Regions from separate parts of the Tropicibacter sp. S64 genome, predicted to be linked through region 2. Evidence: riboswitches for the same ligand, from Rfam matches in the RefSeq annotation. Region 2 holds a riboswitch; the other holds the start of a gene.
What was found. Region 2 has a riboswitch for cobalamin ahead of ACP159_RS08180 (TonB-dependent receptor plug domain-containing protein). Riboswitches for the same ligand answer to the same signal wherever they lie in the genome.
Positions count from the first base shown of each region.

Region 1 (7,616 bases), on a different contig from region 2:
TGGCGGCGCTGGGGCACGACCTGCGCTCGCCCCTGACGGCGATGCGGGTGCGTGCCGAGATGGTCGACGACGACGAAACCCGCGACAGCATCGTCGCCTCGGTCGAGGAAATGCAGGGCATGGTCGAGGCAACGTTGACTTTCGCACGCGGACTGACCGGATCAGAGCAGCCCGAACGCGTCAATCTGCACGACTACCTCGGCGCTCTGTGCCAGACCCTGCCCGCCGGGGTCGACCTGCTGGGAGCCGACGACACCGAACTGCGCTTGCGCCCCAACGCCATGCGCCGCGCCTTGCGCAACCTGATCGAAAACGCCCTGCGCTACGGCCATATGGCGCGCATCGATTGGCAAAAGACTGGCGGGGAGGTGGTTCTGATCGTTGACGACGACGGACCGGGCATCCCCGAGGACCAGTTGGACAAGGTCTTTGACCCGTTTGTGCGGCTCGAAGAGTCGCGGTCGCTGGAAACCGGCGGGCATGGGCTGGGACTGTCCATCGCCCGGACGATCATCCAGTCGCATGGCGGCGATGTCACTCTGACGAACCGGCCCGAAGGCGGGTTGCGGGCACGGGTGCGGCTGCCGAACGGACATGCGGCCAACACCGAAGGAGAAACACCATGAGACAGATCCTGATTTCACTGGGCGCGGCGCTGGCCGGCGCAGCACCTGCGCTGGCCGATGCCGATGACGGCATGATGAACGGCTATGGCATGGGCGGTTTCGGATTTGGCCTTGGCGGGTTCGGGATGCTGCTGTTCTGGGGCCTCGTGATTGCGATCGTCGTACTGGTCGTGATGCGGCTGACGGGCCGTGGCGACAGCGGGCCAGCCGTGTCCGATGCGCCGGATCCCCTTGAGGAACTGCGCCTGCGCTATGCGCGGGGCGAGATCGACGAAGAGGAGTTCCAGCGTCGCAAAGCTGCGCTGGACAAATAACCGCGACACCCCCGAGGGAGGCCAAGCATGATCCCGGAAATCGGACATTTCTCACTGGCATTGGCGCTGGCCTTGGCCATTGTTCAGAGCGTGTTGCCTATTCTGGGCGCGTCGCGCGGCAACGTCGTGTGGATGCAATCCGCGCAATCCTCGGCCATGGGGCAGGTGGTTTTTGTCGGGTTGGCCTTTGCCGCCTTGATGCGCTCTTTCGTGGTCAGCGACTTTACCGTGCTGAACGTGGTTGAGAATTCCCATTCGCTGAAACCGATGCTGTTCAAGATCGCCGGCACATGGGGCAGCCACGAAGGCTCGCTGCTGTTGTGGGTGCTGATCCTTGCGGTGTTCGGCGCGGGCGTGGCCTTGTTCGGATCGAACATCCCCGCCGCCACCAAGGCGCGCGTCCTGTCGGTGCAGGCCTGGATCAGCGTCGGTTTCCTGAGCTTCCTGCTGTTCACCTCGAACCCGTTCGAACGGGTCTTTCCGCCGCCCGCGAATGGCAATGACCTGAACCCGCTGTTGCAGGACGTTGGTCTCGCCATGCATCCGCCGCTGCTGTATTTCGGGTATGTAGGCTTTTCCATCGTGTTTTCCTTTGCGGTTGCGGCCTTGCTCGAAGGGAGGGTCGATGCCGCCTGGGCGCGCTGGGTGCGGCCGTGGACGCTGGCTGCGTGGATGAGCCTGACAGCCGGGATCGCGCTGGGATCGTGGTGGGCTTATTACGAGTTGGGCTGGGGCGGCTGGTGGTTCTGGGACCCGGTGGAGAATGTCAGCTTCATGCCGTGGCTAATGGGAACGGCGCTGCTGCATTCCGCCATCGTCACGGAAAAGCGCGACGCCTTCAAAAGCTGGACGATCCTGCTGGCGATCCTGACATTTTCGTTGTCGCTGCTGGGCACCTTCATCGTGCGTTCGGGGCTGCTGACCTCGGTTCATGCGTTTGCCGTCGATCCAGAGCGCGGGCTGTACATCCTCGGGCTGTTGGGCCTGTCCATCGGCGGGTCGTTGGCGCTTTATGCGTGGCGGGCCCCCGAGATGGAGGGCGGCGGCCTGTTCCGGCCCGTCAGCCGAGAGGCAGGCCTGCTGCTCAACAATCTGATCCTCGCGGCGGCGACCGGGACGGTGCTGTTCGGAACGCTCTACCCGCTGCTGCTGGAGGCGTTGACCGGCGACAAGATTTCGGTCGGACCACCGTTCTTCAACGCCGCTTTCGTCCCGATGATGCTGGTCCTCGTGCTGTTCATGGGGATCGGGCCGTTCCTGTCGTGGAAGCGCGCCGATATTGGCGGGGTGCTCCAACGGGTGCGCTTCGTGGCGCTGCTGTGCCTCGCTGCGACTCTGATGCTTTGGTATGTTCAGACCGGTGCGCCTGTGTTGGCCTATGTCGCGGTTGCCGCAGCGCTCTGGCTGCTGTTTGCGACGCTTCGGGAATGGGCGCTGCGGATCAAGCTGTTCGACGCACCGCTGTCCGAATCGGCCCGCCGCGCCCGCGCACTACCACGGGCGTCGCATGGCATGACGCTGGCTCATGCCGGGCTGGCGGTGGTCATACTGGGCATGGTCGGGTCAAGCGCCTGGAAGAGCGAAGAAATAGCCTTTGTCCGACCTGGGGACCGCATCGAGATTGCCGGGTTCGAGGTCCTGTTCGAGGGGGTCGAGAAGCGTCGCGGGCCGAATTATCTGGCCGATCAGGGCCGGTTGAAGGTTTGGCGCAATGGCAGCTACGTGACGACTTTGTTCCCCGAACGGCGCAGCTATCCCGTGGCCCGGTCGACGACAACGGAATCCGCGATCCGCTCGACCCTGGCAGGGGATCTCTACGCCTCGATCACGGAACCGGCCTCGGACACGGCGGCCAAGGGCGGGGCGTGGACCCTGCGCATCCTGTACGAACCGCTGGTGAACCTGCTGTGGATTGGTGCGGGCCTGCTGGTGCTGGGTGGCGCGCTGTCGCTATCGGACCGTCGCCTGCGCGTCGGGGCGCCACGGCGGGCGCGCCGACCGCAACCCCAGCCCGCCGAATAGGAGTGACCATGAAACGCATGTTAGCCGGGCTGCCGTTGGTGTTGGCGGCCATCCTCGGGGCCTTTTTCCTTTGGGGACTGGACCCTGAGCGTGACCCAAATGATATCCCCTCGGTTCTGATCTCGCACCCGGTGCCGGAGTTTGCGCTGGACCCGGTCCCAGGACTCGACGTGCCGGGCCTTGCAACAGCGGACCTGTCGGGCAATCCCGGCCCCGTGGTGGTCAATGTCTTTGCCTCGTGGTGCGTGCCGTGCAAGGCCGAACATGCGGTCCTGTCGCGGTTCGTCGAACGGGACGGGGTGCGCCTTCTGGGCATCAACTACAAGGACAAGCCCGAGGACGCCCTGCGTTGGCTCGCCGAGTTGGGCAACCCGTACAGTGCCATCGGCTCTGACCTCGATGGTCGGGCGGGTATCGAATGGGGCATTTCCGGCGTTCCGGAAACCTTCATCGTCGGCGGAGACGGAACGGTTCTGTATCGCTATGTCGGGCCGATCGTGGGCGAGGACGCCGTGGCAAAATTCACGCTCGCGTTGCAGCAGGCGCAAGGCGGCCTGTCATGAGGGCGGTGGTGCTCGCCGTTCTGTTGGCTGTCTTGCCCATGCTCGCGCAGGCTGTAGAGCCGGACGAGATCCTGGCCGACCCGGCGCTTGAGGCGCGCGCCCGCGTGATCTCCAAGCAGCTGCGCTGCGTGGTTTGCCAGAACCAGGACATCGACAGTTCCAACGCCGGGGTGGCGCGGGATTTGCGGCTGCTCGTACGTGAACGGCTGACCGCGGGCGACAGCAATGCGGAAGTGGTCGACTACATCCACGCGCGCTACGGAGATTTCGTCCTGTTGAAACCGCCGTTCACACGTCGGACCGTGGTGCTTTGGCTTGCGCCGCTGGTCCTGATTTTTGCAGCGGTGCTGACCGGGGGGCTCAGTCTTTCGCGGGCCCGACGCCGACGCACCGACGCGGCGCTCGATCCCGAAGACGAGGCGCGCATTGCAGCGGCCATGGACCGATACAAACAGGGAGGATCGGAATGATCTGGGGTATTTTCGCCATCATGGCGATTGCTGGTCTGACCATCGCGCTGTTTCCGATGCGCCGGGCAGGCATGGCACCGGTCTTGCGCGCCGACGCCGTGCCGGCGGTTCTGGTCGACCAGCTCGAAGAAATCGACCGCGACATGGCGCGGGGGCTGGTCTCTGCACCCGAAGCAGAGGCCGCAAGGCAGGAAATCCGCCGCCGCATGGCGCAGGTGCTGCGGCGCGCTGATCGGCAGACCGTCACGACGACAGGCGGGCGCGGCGCGCTGATCCTCGCGGCGGTGTTTGTCCCGGTCATGGCCTTTGGCTACTATTCGTTCGCCGGTGCGCCCGACGTGCCGGCTGTGGCCTTCGCCGACCGCGCCGACGAGCGCGCCGACACGCGACGGATCGCCGATTTGGCTGGGCAATTGCGCGAAAGGCTGAGGGCCGATCCCGACGGCGGCCCGACCGATGGCTGGATGTTGTTGGGCCAGACCTATGCGCGCATGGGACAATTCGACGAAGCCGTTACCGCCTTCCGGACGGCCTCTGGCCGTGACGACGCGGTTTCGGCGACATGGTCGATGCTGGCCGAGGCGATGATCCGGGCCAATGACGGAACCGTCACGCCGGACGCGGTGACCGCTTTGAACAGGGCGCTGACGCTGGACCTCTCGAACCCGGCGGCGGCGTTCTACCTTGCGATCGCGGACGCGCAGGCAGGAGAGGTCGGGGCAGCTCATGACCGCCTGACGGCGCGACTGGCCGAGACGCCGGGCTACCAGCCCTGGATGGACACCTATATTGCGCAGGCGAATGCATTCGCACAAACACTCGGCCGGGCGCCCATCGCGTCGCGTGCGCCTGTTGCCCGCAGCCCCAGTGCCGCCGATGTCGCCGCCGCACAGGAGATGAGCGAAGGCGACAGGGCGGTTTTCATACGGTCCATGGTGGATCGTCTGGCGACGCGGCTTGAGGATGAACCGGATGACGTGAACGGATGGCTCAGGCTGGCGAATGCCTATGGCGTGCTCCAAGAGATGGACAAGGCGCGGGACGCTTACCTTCGCGCGGATGCGCTGTTGCCCGAGGGCGATGCGCGCAAGGCAGAGGTCAGGGCAAGCATCGCACGTCTGGAAAACCCGTGATCAGTCCGGGTTACCGGGCCGCCATGTCCATCGTTGACCGTCGTGTACCAGGTGGATCGGGGCGAGAGGATGGATATCCAGCCGGAACCCGGCAATAGGCGGCAGGTCCAGCGCGCTGACAATGACTCCGCGCAGCACGGGCGGGGCCGCCAGAGCCACCACACGATCTGCCGACGAGGCCGCCATCTGGTCCAGCCAGGGTCGTACGGTCGCGCAGAGGTCTGTCAGGGAGGTACCCCCGCCGGGGCGAGCTTCGGGGTCACGGGTCCACAGTGACAGTGCCTCGGGATCGGTGGCGGCGACTTCGTCCAGGGTCATGTCTGTCCAGTGCCCGAAATCCTGCGCGCCGAGCGCCGCGCAGTCGTTTGGCTGCAATCCAAGCTCCAAGGCCAAGACACCGGTCCCTGGCGCGGTCTGGCAAGCACTGCCCCCAAGCCGGCCAGAGAGGGTACGTGCCCGCTGTACCTGCGCAGCGCTCATATCCGCGGCAAGGCGAAAGGGGTGATGCGCAGACATGGGCGCGGCAACGAGGATCAGGCGCATGGGGGGCTTTCGTACAGGCGAGGCAAGAAAATGTTGGCAGCTCGAGGCATTCTGGCCTATCGATCAGACACAGGGGAATACGGAAGCCGGTGAAAATCCGGCACGGTCGCGCCACTGTGATCGCGCAAGCGTAAGTCAGACACGGATCCCTGGAAAATACTCATGACGCGTCATCAGAAGGAGTACCAAATGACTGTCGCAACCCGTCCCGCCGTTTCGAGCGATCTTCCCGCCATCCCTATGCGGGACATTGCCCCTTGGGCGATCCTGGCCGCGCTGCTGGCTGTCCTGCTGGTCTATTTCGTTGGTGCAGAGCAGGGCGCATGGTCTGTTTTCGCCGGGACCGACGTGCACGAATTCGTGCACGATGCGCGCCACCTTCTTGGCTTTCCCTGCCACTAAGTTACAGCGATGACTCGTCTTCTTGTGCTCGGCCTTCTGGCCGGGCTGTTGGCGTCCGTGGTGACGTTCGGCGTGGCGCGACTTGTCGGTGAACCTGCGCTGGACGCGGCCATCGCGATGGAAACCACCGACAGCCACACACACGCGACAGATACGCCGGATCTTTCCGATACCGGCGGCATGTCGCGCCATTTGCAGGCTGGTCCTGGATTGTTCGTCGGTCTCGCCGCCGTGGGCGTGGCCCTGGGCGGGATCCTGGCAATCAGCTTTGCCGTGGCGCGGGGGCGGATCCTGCATGGATCGACACGGGCCACGGTGGCCTGGATCACGGCGTTGGGCTTTGCCGCGGTGATCGTCGTTCCCATGCTGAAGTTTCCGGGAAATCCGCCAGCAGTTGGCAACCCCGAAACGATCGGGGCGCGCACCCTGGCCTATTTCGCCTTTCTGGCGCTGTCGTTGGCAACCCTCGGGCCGGCTGTCTCGGCGGTGAAAGGGATCGCTTCGCGACGACGCAAGATGCTGATCGGGGCGGGGATCTACGCAGGGGTCATGTCCGGGGCAGCGATCCTGTTGCCCTCGTTCCACGAGGTGGACCCGGCCTTTCCGCGCGATCTGCTCTGGCAGTTCCGGGCATCGACATTGGCGGTGCAGGCAACGCTGTGGGCCAGCACGGGGATCGCCTTTGGCTGGCTGGTCGAACGGTTCGGCCAATCCATTTGACGGGAGGTGTACAGATATCGGCACGGTGACGTTCAGAAAGTAACCTTCACGTTCGGTGCTTGCGGCGGAATTCCGGCGCGACCAAAGCGTTGCCAGATCAGCGAGTTGTTTCCCGATGTCAGGGCCGCAACTGGCCGTCCGCACGCGCGACTGGCCAAGACGCGTGGTTTGCGCGCAAGGCAGAGGTTCAGGCAATACTGGCGCAACTCGGGGGAGACTGAGGTCAGCCGACCCGACGGATCAGGCTAAATTGAAAAGCTTGCTCCGCGCCTTTCGGGGTTTGGTGGAGGTGGCGGCGATGCGCCACCGGCGCGAAACTGTCTGCCAAAAGCACCGCGATATTCTCGGGGCTGTAGCGGACGACCGGCAGGCCGCTGCACCGATCCGGTCCGTCCGGCGCAAAAGTGGCTATGATGGCATGGCCATCGATCCGGACGGCGCGTGTCAAGCTCTCGATATAGGCGGCTCTGTCGGCGGGGTCGGTGAGAAAGTGGAATACCGCCCTGTCATGCCACAGGTCGTACTGTCGCGTCGGCGACCAGGTGGTGATGTCTTTACACAGCCAGGTCAAGCTGCCCCCTGCGGGCCCCAGCCGGTCTCGCGCGGCATCCAAGGCCACTTGCGACAGGTCCAAAATCGTCACGTCGCGCAGCCCCATCGCCAGCACGGCGTCCGTGAAACGGGACATGCCGCCGCCTATGTCGATCACCGACGCGCCTCTGGGAATTCCGGCCATCCGAATTAGGTCGAGCGAAACTGTCGGATCGTCCTGATGCCAGCTCAGGCTGGTCTCGGGCGTCTTGCCGTAGACGGTGTCCCAGTG
Region 1 covers NZ_JBNAGK010000011.1:21,309-28,924, reverse strand. Annotated here, with positions in the region: gene ACP159_RS17355 (ATP-binding protein) at 1-626, shown strand, start outside; gene ACP159_RS17350 (SHOCT domain-containing protein) at 623-940, shown strand; gene ACP159_RS17345 (heme lyase CcmF/NrfE family subunit) at 968-2,962, shown strand; gene ACP159_RS17340 (DsbE family thiol:disulfide interchange protein) at 2,971-3,525, shown strand; gene ACP159_RS17335 (cytochrome c-type biogenesis protein) at 3,522-3,995, shown strand; gene ccmI (c-type cytochrome biogenesis protein CcmI) at 3,992-5,128, shown strand; gene ACP159_RS17325 (histidine phosphatase family protein) at 5,129-5,671, opposite strand; cobalamin riboswitch at 5,707-5,838, shown strand; gene ACP159_RS17320 (CbtB domain-containing protein) at 5,861-6,073, shown strand; gene ACP159_RS17315 (CbtA family protein) at 6,083-6,793, shown strand; gene ACP159_RS17310 (class I SAM-dependent methyltransferase) at 7,017-7,616, opposite strand, start outside.
Region 1: linked by a shared signal. The riboswitch ahead of ACP159_RS17320 (CbtB domain-containing protein) and the one ahead of ACP159_RS08180 (TonB-dependent receptor plug domain-containing protein) in region 2 are both predicted to bind cobalamin.

Region 2 (7,616 bases):
CCAGGATCCGGGCGGTATCGGCGGAGGTATAGGCGCCGACCCGGGGTTTCTCGCGGCGCACCCGGGGCGGGCGGACGGCATAGCCGGTCACGCCGACGATGCGCTCCTCCTGGCCGAGCATGTAGAGCGTCTCGACCGTTTCCGCCGTGAGGCAGACGATGCGCCGCGGGCCTCTCACAGGCGGGCCAGCGGTTGCAGGAAGGGGCCTTCCGGTGTCTCGTGGATGCGGGCGCGCAGGTGAAAGGTCCGGGCGAGGTTGTCCTCGGTGAGCACCGCCATGGGCGCGCCGTCGGCGCGGAGCTGGCCCCGGTCGAGCAGGATCAGGCGGGTGCAGTAGCGCGCGGCGAGGGAAAGGTCGTGCAGCGAGAGGATGACGCCACGGCCTTCCTCCGCGATCTGGCGCAGGACGTCGAGGGTGGCGAGTTGCGCGGCGGGGTCGAGGCCTGCCGTCGGCTCGTCGGCCATCAGGAGGGGCGTGTCCTGCGCCAGCGCCCGGGCGATGAGGACGCGGGCCTGTTCGCCGCCGGAGAGCGCGGTGGCGGGGCGTTGGCGATAGTTGTCGAGGCCCATGCGGGTCAGGGCATCGTCGATGGCCTCCTTGTCGCGCGGCGTGAGGCGGGTGCCATGCGGCAGGCGGCCGAGGCGGACGAGGTCCTCGACGGCGATCGGCCAGGCAATCTCGCGCTGCTGCGGCATCCAGGCGGCGGCTTTGGCGCGGTCGGCGGCGGGCAGGGCGGCGAGGCTGGCGTAGCCTTCGTGTGGCAGGAGGCCGAGGGCGGCGCGCAGCAGCGTGGTCTTGCCCGCGCCGTTGGGGCCGATCAGGCCGACACATTCGCCCCTGGTCACGGTCAGGGAGACGTCATCGACCACGGGGCATTCGCCGCGCCGGACGGTCAGGTTCCGGAGGGTGAGGAGGTTCATCCGATGTCTCTCCGGGTCTTGTAGATCAGGTGCAGGAACAGCGGTGCGCCGACGAGGGCCATGAGGACGCCGAGTTTCAGGTCGCGGTCCGGCAGGATCAGGCGGGTGGCGATGTCCGCCGCCAGCAGCATGGACGCGCCGCCGAGCGCGGAGGCGGGCAGGAGGCGCGAGGGCATGTGGCCGACAAGAGGGCGCAGGATGTGCGGCACGACCAATCCGACGAAGCCCACTGCGCCTGTGACGGCGGTGGCGGCGCCGATGGCGGCGGCGCTGCCGAGCAGGAGGCGCATCCGGATGGAGCGCAACGAGAGGCCGAGGCTGTGGGCGGCGTCCTCGCCGAGGGTGAGGGCGTCGAGGCCGTGGCGGAGCGTCATCAGCAGACCGAGGCCGCCGAGGATCAGCGGCGCGGCGAGCCAGACATGGGCGAGGGAGCGGTCGGCGACGGAGCCCATCATCCAGAAGATGATTTCCGACGCGGCATAGGGGTTCGGCGAGAGGTTGAGCGCCAGCGAGGTCAGCGCACCGGCGAGCGCTGAGATGGCGATGCCCGCGAGGATCAGCGTCAGCGACGCGCCGCGCGGCCCGGCGAGCAGCACGACAAGCCCCACCGCGCCGAAGGCGAAGGTCAGCGCCATGAGCGGCAGGGCGAGGGCGAAGAGCGCGGCGAGGCCGGTTTGCAGGGCGATGACCGCGCCGAGGGCGGCGGAGGCGGAGACGCCGATGAGGCCCGGTTCGGCCAGCGGGTTGCGCAGGAAGCCCTGCATCGCCGCGCCGGTGAGGCCGAGCGCCGCGCCGACGAGCGTTGCCAGCAGCGCCCGGGGCAGGCGGATCTCCTGCATCACCATGGCGTGCAGCGGATCGCCGAGACCGATGAGGGCTTTCAGAGCGGTCGTCATCGGGATCGGTGTGTAGCCGATGAGCAGGGAGGCGAGGAAAAGCGCGAGGGTGAGCGCGGTCAGGAGCGGGAGCGGTTTCATGCAGCAGCACCCGCGGCGATGGGGGCTTTGGGGGTATTTGGGCCAAGAAGAAACAGCAGCGCGGCGCGGGTCATCGGGCGATGCTCCAGTCGAGGCGGATCTGCACGAGGTCCGCGACGGCGTCGAGCAGGGCCGGGGTTCCGCAGAGCCAGTTTGCGCCCTCGTTCAGGCCGCGCAGCTTGCCGGAGCGCTGCAGGACCGGGTGCATGAGCAGGTCCGTGGCGCGGGCGGGGCTGGCGTAGGGCTGGCCGGTGAGGATCAGGTCGGGGTCCGCGAGGATCAGCGCTTCCAGAGGCAGGGCGCCGCCGAAGGGCATGCCGAGGTCTGCGGCGATATTCTCCAGCCCCGCCGCCGCGAGCAGGTCGCCGCCCAGCGTGTTGGTCCCGGCGGTGTTGCCGAGTGCGTAGTAGAGCGCGACGCGGGGATGAGGGCCGGGGGTGGCCCTGAGGGCCGCGAGCCGTGAGTCGAAGTCGGCCAGCAGGGTTTGCGCCCGGGCCTTGGCGTCCGGGCCGAGCAGGTCCCCCATGCGGGCGATGTTGCTGCGTGCCATGGCGAGGCTGTCCGCCGGGTCGAAGACCTCGACGCGGATGCCGAGCCGCTCCAGCATCTCCACCGTGGCGCGGGTGGTGTAGCGCCCGGCGAGGACGAGGTCCGGCTGATCCAGAACCACGCTTTCGGCGCTGCCGTCGTTGCGCGGAAAGGCCTGCGCCTTGTCGGCGTAGACCGAGCTGCGCGGATCGACGGAGAGAGAAGACAGCGAGGCGATCTGTGCCGGATTGCCCAGCAACAGCAGCGTCTGGTCGGTGCAGACGTTGAGCGAGACAACGCGCTGCGGCGTGTCGGCCGAGGCGGGCGAGGTCACGGCGACAAGCGCCGCCGCGACCCAGGCCCGGAGGTCAGAACGAGCCACGGACGCCAAAGAAGGCGGTACGGCCCATGGCGTTGTAATCCGCCGTGGTCTGATAGGACTCGTTCGTCAGGTTCTCGACCCGCAGGTACATCTCCGTGTTCGGCGCGATGTCGTAGGAGACGGAGGCGTTGACCAGCGTGTAATCGTCCATGTCCCGCGCCGGGAAGCCGTCCTGCGGGCGGTCGGCGAGGTGCTGGATGGTCAGGCCCATGCTCAGCGCATCGGTGATGTCGGCGGTCAGGCCGAGCGTGATGTCATGCTTGGGCGTGCGCGGCAGCGGGTTGCCGTTGGCGTCCTCGGTGTCCGAGTAGGTGTAGTTGCCGAAGACGGTGATCCGGTCGGTGGCCTGATATTCGCCGGACAGCTCGATGCCCCGGGTCTTCGACGTGCCGGGGATCTGGGCGTAGCCCGCGCCGACGAAGCCGATCAGGTCGTCGATCTCGGTGTAGAACAGCGTCGCGCGGGCAAAGCCGTTGGCGTAGCCGTGCTCCAGCCCGATCTCGAAGCTGCGGCTGGTTTCCTCGGTCAGCGACGCGTTGCCGTAGAGCTGGGAGTGCAGCTGGTACAGGGAGGGTGCGCGGAAGCCGTTGGCGATGGAGGCGCGCAGCACGGTCTCGTTGCCGAAGTCATAGGCCAGCGCAACGCGGCCGGACCAGAAGCCGCCGAACTCCGAGTGATCGTCGTGGCGGATGGAGCCGGTCAGCGAGAGCGCCTCGTTCGGCTGCCAGTTGGCCTCGGCGAAGATGCCGTTGGTGGTGACTTCCTTGTTGGTGTCCAGCAGCCGGGTGCCGAGGAAGGCGAATGTCACGGGGTCGAACAGCCATTCTTCCTCGGTGGTGCGGAAGCCCTCGCGGGTGTTGTCCGCGCCGAAGGAGAAGGACAGGCGCTCGTTCGGAGCCCAGTTGCCCTGATAGGCGACCTTTTTCCGAGTGCCCTGGAACGGATCGGTGCGGCCCGCAGAGGTGGAGGTGCGCTCGTGGGTGAGGTTGGTGTAGGACAGCTCGTTCTCCACCGCGCCGAGGTCGAATTGCGCGTAGAAGCGCATCGCCTTGGTCTGGGCGGTGAATTCCTGGTCGTAGGGCGCAAAGCCGTCGCCGCCGAAGGGGTCGAACTCGCCCTTGGCCTCGATCAGCAGGAGCGAGCCGCCAAGCCGGAGCCAGTCGGTCGCGTCGTAGTAGCCCTCGAGGGTCAACTGGGTGCCGGAGTATCCGTCCGGCTCGCTGCCTGCCGCGCTGGCGGAGATGCCCATGGTTTCCAGATGCGCCCCGGAGAAGGCGATGCCTGCCCGCTCGCCGGTGTGCGCGACGCTGAAGTTGGCGGATTTGGTGGCGTTGCCGCCCATCTCCACACCCCAGGTGCCGCGCGTGCCGGGCTCGCCCTCCGGGTCCAGCGTGGTGATGTTGATGACGCCGCCCACCGCTTCGGAGCCGTAGACCGCGGATTGCGAGCCCTTGAGCACCTCGATCCGGTCCACTGCGCCCATCGGCAGCACACCCCAGTTGAACTGGGTGGTGGTGATCGACGGATCGGTCACGTCGATGCCGTTGATGAGCACCGGCACATAGGCGCCGTCGAGGCCACGGATGCGGATGTTTGTCACCGAACCCGTGCCGCCGTTGGAGGAGACGCTCACACCTGGCACGGTGGCGAGGAAATCGGCGATGTTCGTGGTCGGCGCGACCTCCAGGTCTTCGCGGTTCACCACATCGACGGTGCTGCCGCTGTCCTTAAGAGCGATCGGCGTGTGGTTTGCGTAAAGCGTCAGGACGCCGAGATCGACGACCTCCGCCTGCGCGAGGCCGGCGTAAGAGATGAGGGCGAGGGCGGATGCGGAGAGCCTCAGGCGGGTCATGGCCGTGGTCCTTGGTCTTTGATGGGTCCGCAGGGAGGATGCGGAGCCGGGTGCGAATAATTCGGGGAAGAGCCTCTGGCGCTCCCTCGAACGGTGAGGGGATGCCACCACGCCGGAAAACCGTATCCGCCCGCGCGCCCCGCGCATGGGATGGGTGATCACCGTGGCAGGTCTCCTGGCTTGCGGGTCAGGGCGGTGTCCGGGCCTTCCCGGGGGCGAACCCCAGTGGCAGTTGCCGGAACCGCTCGCCGCTTACAGTTGCGGGGGCAGCCGCGGATTTGCACCGCGTTCCCTTTTACCCGGGCAGGCCCGGACCAAGGTGCGCCCCGCATACCGGGGGAGAGAGCCGAGTCGCAACGGGCTTGTTGGGGATAGCCGAAAAAGTGTGTAGGGAGACACATTCTTTTACAGTGAAGCCGGAAGAGGGCCTATGAGGGCGGAAGAAGGCGGAACGGCCTTATAAATATAAGGGTTTCACGGTGTAGCGGCGGGTTTTCGAGCGCGGCAGAGTGTTTTGCAGTAAGGCCGAAAATGGGGCGATTTGACGCGAGTCGTGTGGTTTTCGGGAAACAGGGCAAGGAAAACCGTGCGGGGCGTGAAACCCCTTTCAAATATGGTTCAAACGCGTGTTCGAGGGCGTGGAGCCGGGGTTGAGAGGGGCGATTTCAGGCTGCGGAACTGGGACCCAAGTCGCCCAGTTTGGTTTCAGGGTCCCAGAAAGGCATTGCAGCCATAAAAAACAAAGGCTTGGCGATTTCGACCTCGCCAAGCCTCGCTGTCGAACTGGGACCCGATTTTCAGGATTGTCGCCAGTCTGACACGCCGAAATCCGGACCATCCATGTCGGACCTGGCACCATCCAACGCGTTGACGTTCGGGTTGTAGTACCGGCGCATCTCGGTTGCTCCGGTCAGACCGCAGTGGCGGCATTTGCAGCGCGGGAGGATCTGATCGCGCAGAAGACATTCGGCCGCGGGTGGGTATGGGATTTCATTGGACCGTCGGCAGTGACGGCAAACGAAGTGCAGGGTGTTCACGTTAACCGGCCGTTTACTGTTCCGTGGGATGGTCGCTTCATGCGTAGAACATATAAAGAACACGAGTTGAAGACGGTCACCGTCACGATCTGGACGGGACAGACCGTTTCCATGTCCTGGCCGAAGGCAGAGGACTGTCCACCAGTGATGGTTTCGGCAGGGTATCGAGGTCGGCATTGCGATATTGCAGCGCCAATTGGTGTCGGCAGTGCACCACTAGAACCAGGGGCATAGAACAAACCATCTTGGCAAACCGCCTCTGGGACTTCCGTGCTACTTCCAGAGGTCAGAGCTTGATGCCCCTCCTTTCGCATATGGTAAACGTCGCGGTGACCTCTCCCTCCGACCCACCCAATGCGATCACCGAGAAGCCACGGCTCTGGGTGAGCATTCCGTAAAATGGCTTCCGGCCTGTATAGGCACCATAACTGTTCTTCGCGTTTACGAAGCCGCAAACCGTGATGATATGACCGTCCTGGGCAGCCTTGATGGTCCCAAACTCTGCACTGCTCGGGTCTTTCAACCTTTCCCGAACCTCGGATTTCACAGTTCGTTTCTCGAAGAAGCCAAGCTGATAACTGCCTTCATCGACACCAGACGATCCAGAGATGACCGCTACTCCGATCGCTCCCAAGACAGCGGCCACGCCGCCCATTGCGTAGAATGCACCAATATCCTGCAATACAATCTTCCCTCTGAAAAATGGCTCGTCACTTCCAAGTATGCCCCGACCAGATGACTTGGCCGAGGACGCTGGCGGCGATGTGGTTCATGTCGTCGCCAATGTAGTATTCCGGTGGGTATCGGTCCTGATCGGGGTTGTCGCTGCGGATGATGAGGGCCGCACCGGGGACAAGCTCCAGCCGCTTGATGCGGGTGCCATCTCCGGGCTGATTGAAGACGTAGACCTGCCCTGAGGTGATCGCGGTCTTTCGGCGGTCGATCATGACCAGGTCGCCGTCCGAGATCACCGGGGCCATGCTGTCGCCGCGCACGGTGATCAGGAAGCAGGTGTCCGGCCGGATACCGTTCTGCAAGAGCCAGTTCTGCGAGAAGGCGAGATGATCGACCGGATCGTCATCGAGGTTGATGTGACCATCGCCCGCCGCCGCGCTGGCCTCGAAGCGGGCCACGGTGGCGAAGCGTTCGCCGTCGATCTCTGAGGTTGGTTCGGTCGAGCGCGGTCTGCCTATATAGAATTCCAAATCGAGAGCATCACAAATTGTCTTCGCTCTCTCGATGTTTGGGACTGTGCGTTTGTCGTCAGTTCTCACCACGGCTCGCAAATATCCCTGCGGCCAACCCTGCGTGAGTTCAAAGCTGTTGATGTTCTGCTTCAGCTCGCCGAGGCGAGCCAGCACCATTTCAGCAAAGTCCATGGCGTCCCCGAAAAATGCAGTTGGGAGAATGCCCAATAAAGTTTTGTCTTGCAATTGGGCATATCCCTAACATACGGTTGGGCAAATGCCAAACAGAGAGTTGAGCAATGACGGAAGAGCAGATCATCACGGTGGGCGAGGCATACGCCGCACATGCAAGCGTCAAGCTGACAACCTTGGGTGTGTATGCAGCCAATGACGGAAAGTTCTTCGCTTCGCTTCGTGAGGGCCGGGAGTGCCGTCGCCTTACACGCCAGAAGGTCTCCAAGTGGTTTTCGGAGAACTGGCCCGAGGACCTCGAATGGCCGCAGGACATCCCCCGTCCGGATACTTCCCCCAAACAACGGAAAGGAGCTGCGTGATGGCGGTGCCCTTTGGAAAGACCCGGGTTCTGCGCCCGGAGCTGAGCGCGGTACTCGCGGCTGCGAAGGCCGAGATCGCGGCGCTCAAGGCGGCTGTTGCGAAGATCCCCACACCTCCCACGAAGAGCGAGACCGACGATGTTTGAACTCTACGCCATGGGCGCGTTTCTCAGCCTGT
Region 2 covers NZ_JBNAGK010000004.1:120,934-128,549, reverse strand. Annotated here, with positions in the region: gene ACP159_RS08200 (cobalamin-binding protein) at 1-178, opposite strand, end outside; gene ACP159_RS08195 (ABC transporter ATP-binding protein) at 175-921, opposite strand; gene ACP159_RS08190 (FecCD family ABC transporter permease) at 918-1,898, opposite strand; gene ACP159_RS08185 (ABC transporter substrate-binding protein) at 1,969-2,808, opposite strand; gene ACP159_RS08180 (TonB-dependent receptor plug domain-containing protein) at 2,795-4,660, opposite strand; cobalamin riboswitch at 4,809-4,994, opposite strand; gene ACP159_RS08175 (hypothetical protein) at 5,984-6,379, opposite strand; gene ACP159_RS08170 (S24 family peptidase) at 6,408-7,076, opposite strand; gene ACP159_RS08165 (hypothetical protein) at 7,184-7,438, shown strand; gene ACP159_RS08160 (hypothetical protein) at 7,438-7,584, shown strand; gene ACP159_RS08155 (hypothetical protein) at 7,577-7,616, shown strand, end outside.